Linked DNA regions of Zymomonas mobilis subsp. pomaceae ATCC 29192. The protein of the gene in region 2 interacts with the protein of the main gene of each other region in a pairwise test. Links are inferred from orthologs where the notes say so. Each region holds a gene or a part of one and is shown on either strand. Other genes may lie near its edges.

Evidence for each region.
Region 1: the proteins of def (region 2) and ZYMOP_RS08605 interact in binary tests that used the Escherichia coli proteins (3 or more experiments, as listed by UniProt). The link is inferred for Zymomonas mobilis subsp. pomaceae ATCC 29192 from one-to-one orthologs.

Annotation. Positions count from the first base shown.
Region 1 is NC_015709.1:1,934,997-1,944,903, reverse strand. What follows is about bases 4,029-6,811. They hold ZYMOP_RS08605 (aspartate-semialdehyde dehydrogenase), read right to left. Parts: upstream 6,042-6,811; coding sequence 5,016-6,041; downstream 4,029-5,015. Other genes in these bases: ZYMOP_RS08600 (S9 family peptidase), read right to left, coding at 6,152-6,811; ZYMOP_RS08610 (alpha/beta fold hydrolase), read right to left, coding at 4,029-4,789. Outside these bases: xth (exodeoxyribonuclease III), read right to left, coding at 1-479; ZYMOP_RS08630 (HesB/IscA family protein), read right to left, coding at 479-826; ZYMOP_RS08625 (M23 family metallopeptidase), read right to left, coding at 912-1,958; ZYMOP_RS08620 (sigma-70 family RNA polymerase sigma factor), read right to left, coding at 2,202-2,903; ZYMOP_RS08615 (response regulator), read right to left, coding at 3,003-3,791; more of ZYMOP_RS08610, read right to left, coding at 4,028-4,028; more of ZYMOP_RS08600, read right to left, coding at 6,812-8,317; ZYMOP_RS08595 (inositol monophosphatase family protein), read right to left, coding at 8,733-9,533; ZYMOP_RS08590 ((2Fe-2S)-binding protein), read left to right, coding at 9,820-9,907.
Region 2 is NC_015709.1:518,176-523,424, reverse strand. The notes cover bases 1-2,748. They hold def (peptide deformylase), read left to right. Parts: upstream 1-968; coding sequence 969-1,529; downstream 1,530-2,748. Other genes in these bases: ZYMOP_RS02305 (DNA recombination protein RmuC), read left to right, coding at 1,644-2,748; recR (recombination mediator RecR), read left to right, coding at 348-944; fmt (methionyl-tRNA formyltransferase), read right to left, coding at 1-202. Also shown: more of ZYMOP_RS02305, read left to right, coding at 2,749-2,990; ZYMOP_RS02300 (hypothetical protein), read right to left, coding at 3,080-3,304; ZYMOP_RS02295 (hypothetical protein), read right to left, coding at 3,484-3,678; 6-carboxytetrahydropterin synthase QueD, read left to right, coding at 3,935-4,291; ZYMOP_RS02285 (UDP-glucose dehydrogenase family protein), read left to right, coding at 4,526-5,249. UniProt on the Escherichia coli protein: Removes the formyl group from the N-terminal Met of newly synthesized proteins. Requires at least a dipeptide for an efficient rate of reaction. N-terminal L-methionine is a prerequisite for activity but the enzyme has broad specificity at other positions.

The DNA.
Region 1 (9,907 bases), 1.4 Mb from region 2 along the record:
ATGTCTTTGAAATCAGAAGAAGGCACAACATTGTAATCCCCTGCTAGAATAACAGGCTTTTCACTATTCCATAGAGTTTGGGCATGCGTGACAAAAGCTTTGAACCACGCAAGCTTGTAGTCATATTTAGGACTAGGAAGAGGATTACCGTTAGGGAGATAAAGGCTTACAATAATAATACCGTTAACTTCTGCTTCCAAATAACGGCATTGGAGGGGATCGGGGTCATTCGGTAGTTGATTTCGGATTAACTGCGGAATCGCTTTCTTGGTAAGGATAGTCACGCCATTAAAAGATTTTTGCCCATGGAAAAGGCAGTTATATCCTATTGCTTCGATTTCCTCTCTTGGGAATCGATCTTCTGCCGCTTTAATTTCCTGTAAACAGACAATATCAGGCTGAAACTTTACCAGCCATTCGGTTAATCGGGGAAGACGCGCATTGATGCCGTTAACATTAAAACTGGCAACTGTTAGCATTAGATAGAAAAGCTCGACCCACATCCACAGCCGGAGACAGCATTGGGATTTTCAATCTGAAAAGCAGAGCCGTTAAGCGATTTAATGAAGTTAACCGTGGAACCTGCTAACAAATCCAAACTGACCGGATCGATAATCAGTGTCGCTTCACCTTCATGAATCTGGCAGTCTTCTGCTTCTATGTGATCAGCCAAACTATATTGGTAACGAAAACCAGAACAGCCCCCACCTTCGACTGAAAGGCGCAAAATAGCAGGTTTATTTTGCTGTCGGGCAATATCAGTTACGCGTTCAGCCGCTGATGCGCTGAATATTACGGCAGGTTTTTCTGATAAGCTGTTTTCCATAATTTATAAATAAGCTACCTTGGTAAACAAACAAGACATTAATCTTTCTTAGAAAGATCGAATTTCCAATTAGATCAAGACAGATTTACGAATGATGCTTGTGGCGCACTTTAACATCCCGAATATCTTTTTCTGGCCCACCCTGTGCGCCTGAAGATACATTTTCAAGCATAGCCATATGATAGGAATCCACAGCAAGGAAAGGTACCGGATTAACCGCTTCACCCTGAATTCGGACTTCGTAATGAAGATGGCTGCCGGTCGAGCGTCCGGATGAGCCCATCAGCCCGATCAAATCACCACGCTTAATCGTCTGCCCTTCACTCACTAAAATTCGGGAAAGATGGCCATAGCGTGTTTGAATAGTGTGCCCATGGTCGATTTCAATAAGATTTCCGTAGCCTGATGCCTGCCCTGCCCGATCGACAACCCCATCAGCGCTGGCATATACGGGCGTTCCATAAGGCGCAGCCATATCAATACCGGTATGCATAGCCGCATGGCGACGGAAAGGATCGGCGCGCACCCCAAAAGGACTAGTCAAAGCAAAGCGAGACCCAAGTGGCGTAGAAGACGGTACCACCGCAGCTTGATTATTAATCTCGGTATCATCGGCCTTTGCCCATGAAACGAACAGATTATGATATTGTTTGTCGCCATGACTGGGTGTTTCAGCAATAGCCGGTACAGTTGAGGTTGTGGGATCAATCGCTATAGGCTGAAAGCCATAAGATCTATGGGGTAGTACGAAATGAGCCATTTTATAATGGGAAGCTGTATGATGCATTTCATAGCGTGCAGAAGAAAAATGGCTATTTCTGGAATATATTTTACTGAACTGGGTAGGATGCGCGACGGTGTGGAAAGTTGGTGTCTTTACGTGAGCACTCACTAAATGACCTGCCCCATGGTGAGCAGTCGCAGTGTGAGCGGTAACGGCATGAGTCGTATGAGAGGTATTCGATTTTGCCCCGCCGGCATGTTTAGAGGCTAAGGCTGGCGTCGAAACCATAACCGCGAGTAAACTCAACTTAAACCAAAAAGAATTACTTTTACGGTTTATGATTTTATTATCCGAATATACGACATTCGCCGCATTATTATCCCGCACAACAGACGCCTTGACGATCATTACCTTCTCCAGTTAGAGCCTTTTCTTGATACTAAGAAACAGAAATTCGGCAAGAGGCGAAGGGCGGTTATACGTTGAACAGAAAGGCTTCTGCGTCCAAATCACGCTAGCTCTTAAAATTTTGGCTAACGGAGTCTATTTTTAGAATTAATTACAAAAAAAACGATCATTTCTTTGTCATTTAAATGATCGCTTTATAACTTTTGAGAAAATTAAGAAGGGTATTATATTACTATAAATATTTTAATGGCCGTGACTAAGCTCGTTTACTTCATCCATAATCATATCAAGGGCAGAACGTTGCGAGTCCTGTTTTGAATTATGACGCGTTGATAAAGTTTCGCCTTCTACTAATTTTTCTAAAGCTGCCCGGCCTCTTGCCACACGACTTTTGATAGTGCCAACAGCACAATCACAAATTTCGGCCGCTTCTTCATAGGAAAAACCACCTGCACCAATCAGGATAAGCGCTTCTCTTTGGGAAGTGGGCAAATGACCTAAGGCGCGCTGGATGTCACCCAGCGCAATATTTTGATCTTGTCCCGCCTGAACGACCAACTGCTTGGCAGCCGCTTCTTCATTCCATTCACTTCGGAAACGGGCGCGGCGCATTTGAGAAAGAAACAAATTACGTAGAATAATGAATGTCCATGCCCGCATGCTTGTACCCGCCTGAAAGCGAACACGTGCAGCCCATGCTTTTAATAAAGTTTCCTGAACTAAATCATCAGCAGTCTCACGATTGCCGGACAGCGAACGCCCAAAGGCGCGTAGATGCGGAATAACTTCAGCAAGTTGAAGACGAAAGTCCTCATCTGACAAAGAGATGTGCTCAGGAACAATAGCGGCGTCAGTGCCTGTTTTCTGAGAATTCACCTCTCCCTTTGCCACTTTATTTGAAACATTTTCCGGAGAATTTTTTTCTTCCTCATGATTTTTGATCATGTTTTTACTCCGTCGCAGCGTTCAGATACAGGCCTGTGGATATAGATTTTCAAATAATTCCTATTTGGTTTATCTCTATTTCAAAGCGCATTTTAAATACTAAGCTGCTAGACTCAAAGGATTACAAAATAAAGCCTGCGCAATAGTAGCCTTAATGGTGTCAACTTGAAATGGCTTCGTAATTAAAAAGGTCGGCTCTGGACGTTCTCCCGTTAACAATCGTTCCGGGAAGGCGGTAATAAAAATGACGGGGACATTGATTTCTTTTAGAATGTCCTGCACCGCATCAATACCCGAACTGTCATCGGCTAACTGAATATCGGACAAGATCAATCCCGGTGGGTTGGTTTTTGCTAGTGAAACGGCCTCATCACGGGTAGTGGCCACACCAACAATATCATGCCCTAAATCATGGACTATCGTTTCAATATCAAAGGCGATGATAGGTTCATCTTCTACAATCAAGACACGGCAGTGAATCTGACGGTCAATCTCGGCGATGGCTTCTTCTAGCCATTGATTGATCTGAGATTCGGAAACCCCAATAAGATAGGCCGCTTCTTTGGAAGAGAAACCCTCCATTGCCGTCAGTAACAAGGCCTGACGTGGACGAGGTGTAATGGGGGATAAGCGATCAAAAGCGATACTTGCCTTACCTTCTTCTGCATTAGAAGCAGAGGTTTCCGTGCGTTGCTGCCATAGACGATGAAAAACCGTATAAAGGCCAAGACGTGGATCAACATCTGTAGGGAAGGCTTCGGGTGCCGCAATAATGGTTTCCAATGTGGATCGTACCAACCGATCGCCTGCGATTTGATCACCAGAAAGAGCGCGCGCATAGCGGCGAAGTAAAGGCAGATATGGCGCTATTTGCTGTCCCAGCGGCATAAAGATAAATACTCCTGCAAAATAAAGACTAAAATTCTGTATCCTTGAAAGTGATAAATAAATATTAAATAATAGCTATATCACTACTCAGGAACAGCAACAGCTGACGAATCGTTATTTCAAACTTAGCAAAAATGCACCGCCCTGTTGAGGATTATAAAATTCATATGGTCCTGAAAAAAGGGCATTTTGTTCAATTTCTGAATTTCAGAAAATTACTTGAGCAAAAATATCCATTATGAATTTTTTATAAAATGGATGATTCCTTCTGCTAGAGTGGGTTGCATCACTGCGCTCATATGATCCCCTAGGATCAATAAAGCCTCTGCTTGGGGCAAAGTTTGTACTAAATCCGCAGCAGATCCGTTAAAATAGTCTTTATTGCCTGTTATCACCAATGTTTTAATCAGTAATGATGTTAACATACGCTTTTCTACCGAAGATTGGCTACTTAATAAATATAACATAGCTTGGTTATTGCAGCCACTTTGATAGAAAAAATTCTGAATAAAACGTTCAATCGATCCCACCGGAAATTTATTATCGGGGACTATAGCATTTTGAAAAAGATCAAGATTTTGGGTCGCCGTAGTCAGGCCCTCGAGTCCCATTCCGGCTAATATAAGTTTTTCAGGCTGTAATCCCTTGAGGCAAAGATGGGTTGCGATACGGGCCCCCAGCGAATAGCCCCCTAGAGCAAAGGATTTCAATTCTAAGGCCGCTATAAAATCGGCATTGTCCCGTATCAGAATATCTTTTGGCCAGTCCTTATCCGATTTTGCACGGTCACTTTTACCATGGCCTCTTAAATCGGGCATGATTACCCGAAAGCCTGCCTGCGCTAAAAGATCGGCATGTCCGGGACGAATCCAGTTCATGAAGGCCGATGAAAAAAGCCCATGTAATAGAATAATGGGATACCCTTTTCCGATTTCATACCAAGCTAATTGAATACCGTCCTGTGTCGTGAAAGAGGTGGTTGTAACCTGATCGGGCATCAATTTTATATCCTGTCCCTTTATGGCTGGTTCCAGAATCTTGGCGTTACCCTTTTATGGCTTTTTCAAAATGAAGAGAAGCTGAAGGCGTTTTCTGGAAGGGAGAGCTGATTTTTGAAAAAATTTGACATAAAGTAGGTATAAAAAAACGGACTACCCCACTGTGGATAATCCGTTTTTTAATATTATAAAAGATGTCAATTATAGATTCTAAATATCTATAATATTAACCTTTTTTTAGCTGACGGCGGCCGAGTAATTCTGCAATCTGAACCGCATTTAAGGCAGCACCCTTACGAAGGTTATCCGAGACTACCCAGATTACCAGACCATTTTCAACCGTCGGATCTTCACGAATACGGCTGATATAAGTCGCAAAATCACCTACGGCTTCAACCGGTGTGATATAGCCCCCATCTTCGCGCTTATCGACGACCATGATACCGGGCGCTTCTCTCAGAATTTCGCGGGCTTGATCAGCGGTTAATTCATTCTCGAATTCAATATTAACGGCTTCGGCATGGCTGACAAAAACAGGCACCCGCGCACAAGTGGCGACCAATTTGATTTTAGGATCGAGAATCTTTTTGGTTTCAACCACCATCTTCCATTCTTCCTTGGTGAAACCATCATCAAGGAAAACATCGATATGCGGAATAATATTAAAAGCAATTTGCTTGGTAAACTTTTTCGGCTCGATAGGATCGCCGACAAAGATCGCGCGACTCTGTTCAAACAATTCATCCATACCGGCCTTACCGGCACCCGATACGGACTGATAGGTTGTTACAACGACACGCTTGATTTTTGCTGCATCATGCAATGGCTTTAGGGCAACAACCAACTGTGCAGTAGAACAGTTCGGGTTAGCGATGATATTCTTTTTCTTATACTGATCAATCGCTTCAGGATTCACTTCTGGCACGATCAATGGTACGTCCGGATCCATCCGGAAAAGAGAAGAGTTATCGATTACGGTACAGCCAGCTTTTGCCGCGATCGGTGCATATTTTTTTGTCGCTTCAGATCCCACGGCGAACAAAGCTATATCCCAGCCCGTCCAATCAAAATTTTCGATATTCTGAACTTTTAACACCTTACCGGACTCACCGAATTCAATCGGCGTTCCTTGACTGCGTGCTGATGCTAAAACAGCAATATCATCAATCGGAAATTCACGCTCGGACAGGATCGCCAACATTTCGCGTCCGACATTACCGGTAGCGCCTGCGACTACGACCCGATACCCCATTAATATTCTCCATTTACACTCGATCAGTCTTAATCTGATCTGGACGATCACCCTTTATATTATTTTATCAAGGATGGAATTACTGATATCAAAAAAAGGATTTATACCTTTTACTGACGATATTTTGTTGTTCTATCGAGAAATTTCTCAATCGTATGCCACAGATGCAACTGTTTTTTCTCACCTGCGATCCGATGGGTTTCACCCGGATAAGCCATAAATTCAAAAGGTCGATCGCCTTCTTGTAATTTAGATATCAAGGCAACAGAGTTATCGAATACGACATTATCGTCAGCCATACCATGAATAAGAAGCATCGGATCAGATAATTTTAAAGCCTCGGGCAAAGCATCAGACTTTTCATAAGGCGTCGGGTCCACAGCCGGATTGCCTAAAAAACGTTCGGTATAATGCGTATCATAAAGTCCCCATCGAATGACCGGTGCGCCGGAGACCCCCGCGGCATACTGTCCGGGCGCTTTTTGGAGCAATTTTTGCACCATATAACCGCCATAAGACCAACCAAATACCGCAATCCGTTTAGGATCGACGTAGTTTTGTGCCTTTAACCAGCTAAGCCCCGTTAATTGATCCTCGACCTCGACCGTCCCCATTGCTTTATAAATATGATCTTCAAATGCCTTACCGCGGCCAGGGGATCCACGACCATCAATTGAAAAAATGATCCAACCTTTGGCAACTAAATACTGATGTAAGGGTGACGTCCATCCTTGCAAGACCTGCCGCCCTAAATCAGGGCCATTATAGACCTGAACTAATACAGGATACTGTTTATCCTGCTCCATTTTAGGCATCAAAAGCTTATAATAAAGTGTTGTACCGTCATTTGCTGATAAGGTGCCAAATTTAGGCTGAACATGTTGGGAAAGATAAGGACTATAAGGATGCCTTGCATCCAGCTTATTTTCTTCTATCCAACTGATAGGATGCCCTTTTGTATCGGCGAGATAGACTTGGGGTGGTTGATTAACATTAGAACGATTTATTAGAATATGGTTGGCTTCTTTATCCATTACCACCGTATTATACCAACCCGATTCAGTCAGTTGGGTGGGATCTTTGGGGTGTTCGTAGTCAATACTATAAAGATGCTGCTCTAGCGGGTTTGATTTATTGGCTAAAAAGTAGAGTTGGCCTTTTTTCTGGTTCACACCGACGACACCCAGTGTCATCCAGTCCCCTTCCGTTAAAGTCGTCCACTGCCCCTCTTTCCAACGATAGAGATGCCGGAAACCGCTCCGTTCAGAAGCCCATATTAAACTACCATCGTTTAATATGCGTAAATCATCATTAAGATTAATCCAGCTTTTAGCGGTCTCTGAAAACAAAACGCGAGATTGGCCATTCGTCGCATCAACCTTTAACACATCCAAATGTTGTTGATCACGACTTTCCCGTTGAACATAAAGTGTCTTACTATCGGGTGCCCAAGTAACCCGCGCTAAATAGATATTGTCATTATCCCCTAAATCGACCTTGATTTTATCCGAACCATCAGGATTCATCAGATAAAGATCAACCTTGGCATTAGGGGTTCCCGCCGCAGGATAACGTTGCTGATAGGTTTTGGTCCCCTCTGCCCCGATTGCTGCACGCGTAACAATATGCACTTTGCTTTCATCTACCCGTGCAACCGCAAGACGCGAGTCATCGGGTGCCCACCAATGGCCTTTGTTCCGCGCCATTTCTTCTTGCGCGACAAACTCTGCCGAGCCCCAAGTTAAGGCATCCCCTCCATCATGACTCAATTTTAATTCATGACCTGTTTTAAGATCGATAACGAATAAATTCTGATCGCGTACAAAGGAAAGATAATGCCCAGCGGCCGAAACTTGGGCATCAACCTCGGTTGACGGCGTATCCGTCATTCGCCGAACGGATCCGTTTAGAGTCGCTAAATATAAATCGCCATCCAACGGCACTAAGATAGAATGTCCATCCGGTGACCAGTTATAGGTTACAATACCCAACGTGCCGCCGACTCTGGCTCTTTCACGACGCATTTTTTCTGCTTCAGAAATTTCTGTGCCCGATCCCACTTTTTTGGAATCGATGAGCATCCGACTCTTACCATTACGGGTATCAATCGCCCATAAATCATAACGATTAAGATCATCCGCTCTTGGACGTAATAAAGTTGCGTAATGCCCATCAGGGGATAAAGCCAGTGAGCGCGGCGTGGGGCCCGACAAAGAAGGACTGGCAAAAATGCGGTCCAAGGTTAAGTTAGCAGCCGAAGCAGATATAGGAATCATCACAGCAGCAAGTACGCCCATTAGAATTTTTGACATAGGCTTTTAGGTAAAGCATGTCCCAAATGAACGCAATCATGGCACCCTATTATGAAGGAGGATTACCTTTTTGATCGGGCTTAGTAAGCTATAAATTTTGTTAAACGTAATATTTCGAGATAGTTTTTATATTAAATAAAGAGAATATTTAAGGGTAATTCTCAAATTATTCAGAGATATTGCCTAAGTAGCTTTGCGGCTATCTAGCGCATATTTAGGGATGAAGCCGTTTAGAGAATACACTTATTTATTTAATAATTTGCCTGTTTTTATTAGCTTAAGCCCACCTCATATTAATATATTGGCCTATTAACGATATACGGTTGAGACAATATCAATATAACATTTGTCTCAACCGCTAAGCGTAAAGCGTTCTTTTTTATCGTAATAAGGCTTCGGCTACCCGATCCCACATTTCAGGTGAATTGGCACCGAGCATTCCGTGGCTACAATCCGCAGTAGAATAAGAAGATCCATCAAAGCGAGCGAGTTTCCCCCCGGCTTCCTCTAAGAACAAAGAACCCGGTGCATGATCCCAAGGCCAACTACGCCAGAAAAGGGCTGCATCATTTTGCCCCAATACCAGACGCGGATATTGTTCTCCGGCGCATAATGGCGATGGCGCTAACGTGATGCCATGATTAAGAGGTTGATGCTTGTCAAAATCGGGATGCAGGTTATCTTCTGTAACCCGTGCCGATAAAGCAACAACCGGAATAGCTTGTCCCGTGCTACGCGTTGTTACACGCTCTTTATCAATAAAAGCACCACCATTTTTGACGGCATGACACATCCGTCCAGACACAGGATCCAGAATCCAGCCGGCCTGAGGTATACCATCAGCTAATAAAGCAATCATCATAGCATAAGGTGTTTTACCGGCAGCATAATTGCCGGTACCATCCAAAGGATCGACCGTCCAAGCCAATCCTTTTTTCAAATTTTTCAATAAAGACGTATCTGCAGCGGTGGCTTCTTCCCCCACGATATAAGCTTCTGGTAGAAAAGTAGCCAGTCGTTCAGTAATTCGTTTTTCGGATTCTTTATCTACAACGGTTACATAATCACCCGGTTCTTTTTCGGCAATTTCACTCTGAGCGAGATGGCGAAAACGCGGCACTAACAGATCATTAGCAACTTCATACATCAAAGATGTAACGGCATCATAAAGCGAATGCATGGATCCTCCGGCAAATAGCCTGTTCTTTCCTTACTCTTTTCCTCTATTTAGATAGTGGCAATCAAGAAAATTATATAATATAAAAATATATTACTATAAATTATTATTTTTAAATAAAATTATTTTTTAATTTAGAATTAAATTTCTAAATAACGCGGCGTTTATTTTTTATTTAAATTTATTGATAATGATACTTGTTATCAAATAAGAATATGCTATGTTTCTTAGACAACGTTCTTACTAAACTATGTCCCGTTAGGGTGGTTCTTAATTAAGGATAGGCTGGATGATTATTTGTCATTGCAACACGGTTAGTGATAATGCCTTAAAAGATGCAGCACGACAAGGGGCTGCGACACCTGGACAAGCCTATA
Region 2 (5,249 bases):
CGCTTTTTAAAGATTCGGGTGTGCGTACTTCTATATGAAGCGCGCGTGCCCGTTGTTCGACAGGCGAAGGCCGCGGGGCTTTGCCCCGACCGGCTGGTCGGGGTGGCTGAGAATAAACCGCGAGAATATCGTGTCCTGCTTTTACAAGCGCATTAAGCGTCGGCAAAGCGAAGTCGGGCGTCCCCATGAAGATAATTTTCATAACGCAGAAAAGAGCGTGATCAGTCCGAGATTGCAAGTCGGGAATTAACATAATTTTTTCAATTTTATAGAAAAAACCCGATTTTGAGCGGCCTTTCATGGTAAATAGGCTACCGATTTTTATGGAAATGTTTATCAGATTGACTATGTCCGCTTCTCCTATTGAAAACCTTATAAAAAGTTTATCCTGTTTACCGGGATTCGGGCCGCGCTCTGCCCGTCGTGCTGCACTTTATCTTATCAAGAAGAAAGAAACCGCGCTTCATAGTCTGGCAAAGGCGTTGGAAACAGTACAAGAAAGCCTGACGGTTTGTTCTGAATGCGGTAATATTGATACGACTAATCCGTGTTCTGTCTGTTCCGATCCTCGCCGTGATGATGCTTTGCTTTGTGTGGTTGAAGAGGTCGCCGATTTATGGGCACTGGATCGCTCGCGTTTGTTTTCAGGACGATTCCACGTTTTGGGGGGCCGGTTGTCAGCGCTTGATGGGATAACACCCGAAGATCTTACCATAGAAGCTTTGATCAATCGGGTTAAAGGTGGTAAAATCAAAGAAGTAGTGCTGGCGATGAATGCGACACTGGAAGGTCAGACAACAGCCCATTATATCACTGATAGTTTAGAAAATATGCCGGTGCGTATCACACAATTAGCGCATGGTTTGCCTGTTGGGGGGGAACTTGACTATTTAGATGATGGCACCTTGGCTCAAGCCCTACGCGCCAGACGGCCCGTAGCCTGAAAACTCGTTTTAGAGAAAGTAATTATGGCGGTATTGCCCATCATAGAAGTGCCTGATCCTCGTCTTCGTGAAAAATCAGTGCCTGTAGAAAATTTTGATCAGAATCTACAGACCCTGATCGATGATATGTTTGAAACGATGTATAAAGCCCCGGGTATCGGATTAGCGGCTATTCAAGTCGGGGTTGCCAAGCGATTGTTGGTGATTGATCTTCAGTCACCTGATGAAAATGAGGGTAAAGATAACGATAAAGGCAAGGATAAAAATAAACATACGCCGCTAGTTTTCATCAATCCCGAGATAACACCGGAAGGTGATGAAGAATCTATTTATAACGAAGGCTGTTTATCTGTCCCTGATCAATATGCTGATGTAAAACGGCCTAAAGTTATTCATGCTAAATGGCTTGATCGTAACGGGATGCCGCATGAAGAGCGTCTTGATGGGTTGCTGGCCACCTGTCTTCAACACGAGATTGATCATCTTGAAGGCATTCTTTTTATAGATCATTTGTCGCGATTAAAACGCGGTATATTGATGAAAAAGCTATTAAAAGAGCGTAAAAATCGTGAAGAGGTCTATTAAGCCTCATAACTTGGACTTGGATTAGTTACTAGGTACGGTAAAAGCGTTTTTTCAGGCTTATAGGAAAGGGGTTAGGGACTCTTTCCCTTTCTTCAAAATCAAGGAAAGCTGTTAATGAATGCGCTTTTGCCGATCATTGCATTAATTTTAGGCCTTATATTCGGCGCATTGCCTTTATTCTGCTATATAAAACATCTTAAAAAGGACAAGGATAGCCTGAAAAACGTGGCTTTGGATCTTGCCAAGGCAGAAGTGCAGATCAAAAGAATTCCGCAGCTTGAACGGGATTTGGAAAGCTGGCGTGAAAAGGCGTCCTCTTTAACAGCAGAACAGGCAGCCTATAAACGGGGTGAAGAAGAGCGGGAAAAAGCCTATTCGATACAAATAGAGCAATTAAAGGCTACAGAAGAAGCGCTCTCCCAGAAATTTGATAGTTTAGCCGCGAAAACATTAGAAAAAGCGCATGGACAATTTTTAGAACAAGCGCAAAGCCGTTTTTCTCAATCAGAACGCGAAGGTGAAGCTAAGCTTGAGCTTTTATTACAGCCTGTTCGGGAAAGCCTGAAGCGCTATGAAGAATCGGTTAAACAGGCCGAACAGCTGCGTCAAACAGAATATGGCAGTTTGACGAGTTTGGTTGCGGCTATGCGGGAAGGACAGGATGCGGTTAAAAATGAAGCCAACAAGCTGGTCAATGCCTTAAGGACCGCACCCAAAGCGCGGGGTTGCTGGGGCGAACAACAGCTTCGTAATGTTCTAGAATCCTGTGGTCTCAGTGAATATGTTGATTTTGAAACTGAGGTCAGCATTAATACTGAAAAGGGCCGTCTTCGTCCCGATGCTCTTATAAGAATACCCAATGGTTCCGTTTTGATCGTTGATTCAAAAGTTTCCTTAAATGCCTATCAAGACGCTTATGATGCGGTAGAAGAGGATGCCAGAAAGCTTTATTTGGCAGCACATAGCAAGGCGATTAAAAATCATATTGATGGCTTAAGCCAGAAAAGTTACTGGGATCAATTCAAGGAAGCCCCCGATTATGTCATTATGTTTATTCCGGGCGAACATTTCTTATCAGCCGCGTTAGAACAAGATCATAACCTTTGGGAATATGCCTTTCAAAAGCGTGTATTGCTGGCGACGCCTACTAATCTTATTGCGATTGCGCGTACGGTTGCCGCTGTCTGGCGGCAAGAAGATATAGCGCATAATGCGCGTAAAATTGGAGAATTAGGCAAAGAACTCTATGAGCGCATTAGTCGAGTGGATTCGCATATGAGAGCTTTGGGAAGCAGCTTGGAAAACAGCGTTAAGAATTACAATAAATTTGTCGGTTCTTTTGAGTCTCGTGTTCTCGTGACTGCCCGTAAATTTCGAGATTTGAATATTGAAACCAAAGATCAGATGCTTAAAGAAGCACCGAATCTTGAAATTATGCCCCGCTTGGTCGCAGAAGACTAATTCTTATAAATATCGAAAAAATAGTGAAAAAAGAAAGAGGTTGATAAAAATTTCAACCTCCCTTCTTTTAAGTTTTATTGTATAAAATTTTAGGTAGATGATTTCATCATCGTGGTTTGACCATCCGCAGTTTCTTTTTCTGGGCTACATTTTGTAAATTTACCTTTGGCATCCCGACAGCGTTTTGAAACGGTTTTTTTCTCAACACTACATTTTGTAAATTTACCTTTGGCATCACGGCAAGGCGCACTCATCGCCGGAGCTGCAGCCGTTAATACGGCGAATGCTGTCAGGGCAGGCAATAAAATACGCATTATTATTTCTCCTAAAAGTTTCATATATCTAAAAATGTCAGCCGTTTGCTTTCTTGTCGATAATAAGCCACTCCAAATTAACAGCATATTGCACATTATACGGATACAAACACGAAACAGCAGCAGGATAAGGGTTTATCCTACTGCTGTTTTTGTATCTTAAAAGCTTGATTTTTTAATTAAGAAGCCTTTTCGGGCATTTCTTTAGAAAGACTACTGTGTGAAACATCTTTATGCGAAGCCGCTCCATGACACCCCTTACATTTACATTTCATCATAGATTTTTTTGCAACAGAAGAGGCTTCGTGAGCCTGTGCAGGCGGTACCATCGTTAAAATACCGGCGGCTACAAAAAGAGAAAAGAAAACACGCATATTATCTCTTACCTTGTCCAATTCTGTTCCGAATTTCAGGAAATTAACAGAGCTTTCTATTGACGTCTATTGATAAATATTATCGTTATCATTTTTTTGTGAATAAAAAATTCATAATAAAAAAATAATATTTATTTTTTTTGAAAAGAGAGTGAAAAGAGATGCGCTAACTCTTTAATTAGCGTTATAAAGCCTTTTCATTGTTTTCCTTGGCATTCCTTTGGAAAATGAACCTTAAAATTTACGTGAGAAAGATATGAGAATTACGCAAGCCTTCACTTTTGAGGCCGCGCACCGTCTTCCGCATGTGCCAAAAAGCCATAAATGTTATCGTTTACATGGCCATAGCTATCGCGTTGAATTACGATTGGAAGGCCCCGTTAATCCAAATACTGGGTTTGTTATAGATTTTTTCGACGTTGAACATATTTTTGGCCCTGTCCTTAAACAATTAGATCACTATTGTCTGAATGATATTCCGGGACTGGAAAATCCAACGGCAGAACATATCGCCCAATGGATATGGCAGAAAATCAAAACAGATCTTCCGTTATTAGCGGCTGTTTTAGTCTATGAAACACCCCATTCATGGGCAGAATATTTAGGCGATTAAGATTAGAAGTAATCTGCAATAAAAACAAAGACGTTTTAAAGAAATTTGATCCTCTTCTTATAAAATCTCTTATTGAGATGTTTATTCATCGCCTATCTTAAGAAGATCAGTAATAATTTCTGAAATATTTCGTTTTAATCATTATTGGCTTTGCTAGACAAATTCATAAATCGGCAAACCCCTATCACTATAGTCTGAGCTCAAATACTCAGGATAAAAAAGGATTTTGGTTTTATGCGCATTGCAATGATCGGTTCGGGCTATGTCGGGCTGGTTTCTGGCGCTTGCTTCTCTGATTTCGGTCATCAAGTAATCTGTGTTGATCATGATCAGAAAAAAATAGACCTCCTCCAAAAAGGGGTCATGCCAATCTATGAACCCGGTCTTGCCAATATGGTAGAAGGGAATGTTAAAGCAGGAAGGCTATCCTTTTCCAGTGACCTTACATCTTCAGTAAAAGATGTGGATGCGGTTTTTATCGCGGTTGGTACCCCGTCCAGACGCGGTGATGGTCATGCTGATTTAACCTATGTTTTTGCAGCAGCACGAGAAATTGCAGCCTCTGTTTCGGATAATACCGTCGTCGTTGATAAATCCACCGTGCCTGTCGGGACAGGCGATGAAGTAGAGCGCATTATCCGCGAAGTCGCCCCTAATCGTAAAATATGGGTTGCCTCTAATCCTGAATTTTTACGTGAAGGGGCCGCTATCGGAGACTTTAAGCGGCCTGATCGTATTGTTATCGGGACGGAGCAAAAAGAAGCTCGTGAGATTATGCAGGAGATTTATCGTCCGCTTTATCTCAATCAGTCCCCGATTTTATTTACTAGCCGTCGTTCAGCCGAATTAATTAAATATGCGGCTAATGCTTTTTTGGCGACAAAAATTACATTTATCAATGAATTAGCGGATCTTTGTGAAGTGGTGGGCGGTGATGTGCAAGATGTTGCTCGGGGCA